Endozoicomonas gorgoniicola: one gene and its partner. The main gene of each other region encodes a partner of the protein of the gene in region 2 in a complex. Links are inferred from orthologs where the notes say so. Each region holds a gene or a part of one and is shown on either strand. Other genes may lie near its edges.

Region 1 (2,953 bases), 3.5 Mb from region 2 along the record:
GGCGATCCGCTGGATGTTCTGGTCATAACACCTTATCCGGTTGTTCCGGGTTCTGTGATTCGCTGTCGCGCGGTAGGCATGCTGAATATGTCGGATGAAAGCGGCCAGGACGAAAAATTGATTGCCGTCCCACACGACAAACTAACTCCACTTTATCAGGGCGTTCAGGAATACACCGATCTGCCTCCCCTGCTGTTACAGCAAATCGAGCACTTCTTCGAAAATTACAAAGACCTCGAACCCGGCAAGTGGGTTAAAATTGATGGCTGGAAAGGCCGGGACGCAGCCTTTGAGGTCATCAAACACTCTGCTGCCAATTACAAAGGCTGATTAATAACAGGGTTGATGTATTCCGGTTTGCAGGCTAACTTGCAAGCCGGATATTAACTTCCACAATCAGGGACACCAGAACCAATACCAGAACCAAAAAAAAGCCATACATAATGTCCGGTAAATCATCCACAGCCTTAATAAAAAGCAGTGCTGTTACAGGAATGTTTCTGTTCCTGAGCCTGTTTCTATTTAGCCAACTGTTACGTGCTGAAGGGTTACAGGGGTTAATCAGTTCGTCACCATCAGGGCAGCAAACCTTCATCCCTGTTGAAGAAGCTTTTCAGCTGTCCGGCGAAATCCGCGACAGTCAGGCACTGATTCATTTTGCAGTCACTCCCGGTCATTACCTTTATAAAAAACGGTTCAGCTTTACTGCCCGGCATTCTGAAACAACACTGGGCGAACCCGTTTATCCATCAGGTAAAGAGAAGTTTGACGAAAACTTCGGAGAGCTGCTGGAAGTCTTTGACCAGAATATAACCATACAGTTGCCTGTCAGCAGCTCTCAGGACATACCGGAAATTGATGTTCGCTTTCAGGGCTGTGCCGAAGCGGGTCTCTGCTATCCCCCCCATACAAAAACTCTGGCACTGGCCGCCTCTGATGATTCATTTGTTCCCGTCAGCACCATCCTCTCGTCGGATTCAACATCTGCTGCCGCTTCTGACAGCTATTCAAGTAGCTATGAATCCACCATTTCAGAAAAAAGCCTTGTCGCTTCACTACTGCTATTCCTGCTGGCAGGCATTGGCTTGACATTCACCCCCTGCGTACTGCCAATGGTGCCTATTCTATCCAGTATTCTGGTGGGTAACTCAACGGCTTCGCGTCCAAAAATCATCAGTCTGACACTGGCTTACATCCTTAGTATGTCACTGACGTTTGCCATAGCTGGCACCCTGATGGGGCTCTTTGGCGCCAGCCTCAATCTTCAGGCAAAACTGCAGTCTCCCTGGCTGATTGGCCCCTTCGCAGCGCTGTTCGTCCTGCTCGCCCTGAGCATGTTTGGGCTTTATGAATTACAACTGCCTGAAAAACTACGCAATAAACTGGGTAACTCTGGCCAGTCGCAGGGCAAACTGTCCGGAGCCATGATAATGGGGGTTCTGTCAGCCCTCGTTGTATCACCCTGTGTCTCCGCGCCCCTGGCCGGAGCCCTGATCTACATAGGAACAACAGGGGATGCCCTGCTGGGAGGGCTATCCCTGTTTGCCCTTGGACTGGGCATGGGACTGCCGCTGCTGTTAATCGGTATCGGTGGACGCCACCTGCTGCCAAAGGCCGGACAATGGATGGATTCCGTCAAAACATTCTTCGGTTTTCTGCTTCTTGCGGTTGCGATCTGGATGCTGGAGCGGGTTATCCCAGGCCCCACCACTCTTTTACTGTGGGGAAGTCTGCTTATTGGGGCCGGGACCAGACTCGGAGCCATAAGCACTCAACCGAAAAAAGGTCGGGCAATAGCCAGCCAGGCCCTGGGAATCATTCTTCTGGTTTATGGCGGCAGCCTCATAGTGGGAGCAGCCAAAGGCAACACAGACCCTTTACAACCACTGGCTGCACCCGTTTTAACAGACCTCGCTTCTACAATCAGTCCTGAGACCCGTTCTGCGAACAACCGTTTAATCTTTACCAAAACCCATTCAGTTACAGAACTTGACAATCTATTACAGCAGGCAGCTCTTGCGAAACAACCCGTTATGGTTGATGTGTACGCCGACTGGTGCCTGTCCTGCAAAGTGATAGAGCGTACCGTTTTTCCTGACCCGGATGTCCGGCCTCTGCTTGAACAACTGCAACTGCTCAAGCTGGATATCACTGATAACACCCGGCACCATCAGGCCTGGTTGAACGACTACCAGCTGTTTGGCCCTCCTGCACTGCTGTTCTTTGACCCTTCAGGACAGGAAATGAGTCAAATCAGGACACTTGGGGAAATACAGGCTCCTACTCTGGCCAGCAAGCTGAAAACCCTGTTATCCGGTCAGTAACAAACCAAAAAAGATGACTGAGAAAAACTTATGCAACAAATTAGCTGAAATGCTTCGTAACTGTCATTAACGTACCGTAACAAGCACGAACTGGACGATTTTATAACATTACGGCACAATGCAATGCGATTGTGAGAGGAATACATGGCAAGCATACTTGTACTCAACGGCCCAAACCTTAACCTGCTCGGGAAGCGTGAGCCGGGGGTTTATGGCGCAACGACTTTGCAACAAATTAACCAGAACCTGGTCACACTGGCAGACAGCCAGGGGCATCAGCTGGAAACCTTTCAGAGTAACGCCGAGCACGAGCTGATTGAGCGTATTCATCAGGCCGGTGAAAAGGGTGTTGATTTTATCATCATCAATCCGGCTGCCTATACCCATACAAGTGTTGCTATCCGAGATGCCATTCTGGGTGTATCCATCCCCTTTGTTGAAGTGCATCTCTCCAACATCCACCGCCGTGAACCTTTCCGTCATCATTCCTATTTCAGCGATATCGCCGAGGGCGTTATTGCCGGACTGGGGCCCAAAGGTTATGAGCTGGCTCTGAGCTACGCTCTTGATCACGTAACCCGACAGTAAGACAAACAAGAAAAATGAATTCGAGCTTTCGACCGGGCATA
Region 2 (3,074 bases):
GCGCGGATCGCCGCAGGCAACATTGTTGCAGGATTCCCAGCTGGATTCGCTGGCTTTATGGGAGCCTGCCAGCTGGTTTACCTGTAATTGCTTAATTCTGGGGTACAGGGCGTTACATAACGCTTTGGTATCCTGGATGACGGGTTCCGTGGGCTGCAAAAGGGCAGCCAGTCCCCGGTAATTTTCGTTGATTTTCTCAAGCTGAGATTGAAGGTGTTCAATTCTCGAGGCGGCTTCCAGCCCTGAGCTTTCTCTGACCAGTATCGTTGCCAGATCGTCTGATGAAAAGGTGCTAAGCAGCTGGGTAAGGGCTCTTATTTCCTTCAGGGCGTCTTCCTGCTCTTCTTCACTTAGAAGTCTCCATTCTTTCTGGCAGATTGTGTTGACACTGCTCGTGGAATGCTGGAGGAGGTTGCAGACCTGTTTGTCGGAATCTTGCAGCTCAACAAAGTCATAATTGCACAATAATTGTTCTGTTTTCTCATTTTTGCCTTCCTCTGTTGGTGCTGTTCCCAGAGAAATATTGCCCGTTAAAGTGGGGGATGGGAGCCGGGGCCTGGACTGGTCTTCCTCTTCAGGTGGGCATGTGTTCCATAGGGCATCCTCAATCAACGCAGTGAAGTTTTTGTCAAAATTGGCAACAGGCTCGTCGGGGCTCTGTATGGAGCTATTGGCAGAAATAACATTTCTTTGTCTAACGTCTTTTGTTTCCGGAAGGGCTGAGTCGGAGGGTGAACCGGCAGCCGTCTGGGAAGGTTCCGCAGGAACGATGGATACTTTCGTCGTTTTGCCGGAATTCGTCGTTTCGCCGGAATTCTCCGATTCCTTTTTCAGGTCGGGGAAGTCGAGCCAGTAGTTGTACCAGCTTGGTTTAGAGGCTGAGGTAGCGCTTTGTCCTTCCATAGTAATAAGTCCGTTTGGTTATCCCGATACTCTAAAGACAGCTCTGACCTGAGAAAGTTCAATGACCAATGCAGGGAAGGTGCGGTGAAGTTGCCTTGCCAGCAGGGCAGGCAACTATCTGTTAAGAGACATCCTGTTAAGAGACATCCTATTAAGAGACATCCATCCCATTAAGAGATATCTATCCCATTAAGAGCCATTCATCATTGAGAAGCAGCGGGGAGAGCGGGTGGGGTAATGCCCATAATTTTTGCCAGTTCGGCTGCAGGGCGGTAGCCCGGAATGGCCCGACCATCTTCCAGGAACAGGGCAGGTGTGCCATTGACACCCAGCTTGTTTCCCAGTTGATACTGCTGATCAACCAGCACTGCGCAGGAGCCTTCCGGTTGTGGTTCGCCTTTTTTGGTAACAGCCGTGGAGGGTATATCTTTGCCGGTTTTAAGGTCAGAAATAGCCTTTTTGCGGTCTTCTGCGCACCATGCGTTGACCATCTTGCTGTAGGCCGGGGAGTTCGGCCCGCCTCTTGGAAAGGCAAGATAGCGCAGTTCGATGCCCAGATCATTCATTGCCTGCACTTCCTGATGGAGTTTCCGGCAATAACCGCAGTCAACGTCGGTGAATGCATAAACGACACCTTTAACTTCGCCTTCGGGTTTAAAGCTGATCACATCGGCAGGCTTTATTTTGTTTAGCTGCCGGGCTACGGCGGTATTACGAACGCTTTCTGTCAAATTGGTAATGCCGCCGTCGTCTTCCAGCCGCAGCATATCGCCTCTGAGGATCATGCGGCCGTCTTTGCTGGCATAGATAACAACTCCTCCGGTCAGAACCACCATGTAGACATCTGACCACCCGGTTCGCTCAACACGTTCGATAGGAATATTGGGGTCACGGGACTTAAGCTGGATTTCTATCGCTTCACGGATTCCTGCCAGTTCTTTGTCGTAAGAGGCAACAGCCGTTGTTTCAGGCTTTTGGCTGGCTTTTTCTTCTGCCAGAAGAGGCTGTGTGGCTATCAGTCCAGCCAGAAGGATCAGTGCGCTGTGCCGCATGAGGGTTCCTCGTTTCTATTGTTTTTGGTCCAGGCCTTTTGGCTGGCTTGATTGTTGTTGGTTAAATCGTTACTGCTAACAGACTTGATCGGATTGTATGGCACAGAAGTTTAGTCGCTGTTGAGGCTTTGTCATCCCCGGGGGTGGTGTTCCGCGTGAAGTGTTTCCAGTCGGTGTCGCGCCACATGGGTGTAAATCTGGGTGGTGGATAGGTCGCTGTGTCCAAGCAGTAACTGAACCACCCGCAGGTCGGCACCGTGGTTAAGCAGGTGAGTGGCGAAGGCATGGCGTAATACATGGGGAGATACATCCGCTGTTATGCCTGCTGTCTGCTGGTGGTGCTTGATTCGGTGCCAGAAGGTCTGACGGGTCATGGGCTGGCCTCGTCGACCCGGAAACATGACCGGGCTGTCAATGTTATTGAGTAGTTCGGGTCTGGCACATTTCATATAGTCCAGAATCCGGGTCAGGGCTTCTTCTCCCATTGGGCATAAGCGTTCCCTGCCACCTTTGCCTGTGATTCGAACAATGCCCTGTCGCAGGTTGATCTGGTCTAACGTCAGCGTCACCAGTTCTGACACCCGTAAACCACAGGCGTAAAGTAGTTCCAGCATGCATCGGTCACGAAGACCCAGTGTAGTGTCGGTATCCGGTGCATTCAGGAGGGTTTCGACATCGGATTCTGTCAGGGTTTTAGGCAGTGAGCGACCCTGTCTGGGCAGTTCGATATTGGCGGTGATATCTCTGGCCAGTTCACCTTCCCTGAGCAGGAACCGGTAAAAACCACGCAGGCTCGAGAGGCTTCGGGCGGTTGAGGCAGGCTTGTAGCGTTGCTCGTAGCGCCAGGCAAGGTAGTGACTGAGGCTGTCACGGGTTGCTTCGGTCACCGGTTTCTGTTCGTGTTCCTGTAACCATTCCTGGAATTGCCTGAGATCACGTTGATAAGACGAGCGGGTATTCTCACTCAGGCCTTTTTCCAGCCAGAGATGCTGGAGAAACTGCGTAACGGGTTCGTTGGTTTGAGGGAGTTCAGGCATTGGTTCGACTGGTTGGTGTATTGAGTGGATGGTATAGGAATTCTGCCCCGGCAGGCAAATGGCCACGGGAAGGTGGGCGGCT

What was found. The genes of interacting proteins can lie anywhere in the genome.
Region 1: the proteins of NX722_RS12180 (region 2) and dsbD are in contact, whole or in part, in a crystal structure (PDB 1JZD), measured with the Escherichia coli proteins. The link is inferred for Endozoicomonas gorgoniicola from one-to-one orthologs.

The regions. Positions count from the first base shown.
Region 1 is NZ_JAPFCC010000001.1:6,139,278-6,142,230, reverse strand. The notes cover bases 6-2,883. They hold dsbD (protein-disulfide reductase DsbD), read left to right. Parts: upstream 6-443; coding sequence 444-2,324; downstream 2,325-2,883. Other genes in these bases: aroQ (type II 3-dehydroquinate dehydratase), read left to right, coding at 2,469-2,883; ppa (inorganic diphosphatase), read left to right, coding at 6-330. Outside these bases: more of ppa, read left to right, coding at 1-5; more of aroQ, read left to right, coding at 2,884-2,912. UniProt on the Escherichia coli protein: Required to facilitate the formation of correct disulfide bonds in some periplasmic proteins and for the assembly of the periplasmic c-type cytochromes.
Region 2 is NZ_JAPFCC010000001.1:2,646,907-2,649,980, reverse strand. Bases 32-3,030 are described here. They hold NX722_RS12180 (DsbC family protein), read right to left. Parts: upstream 1,956-3,030; coding sequence 1,107-1,955; downstream 32-1,106. Other genes in these bases: xerD (site-specific tyrosine recombinase XerD), read right to left, coding at 2,087-2,992; NX722_RS12185 (hypothetical protein), read right to left, coding at 32-903. In the rest of the region: more of NX722_RS12185, read right to left, coding at 1-31. UniProt on the Escherichia coli protein: Acts as a disulfide isomerase, interacting with incorrectly folded proteins to correct non-native disulfide bonds.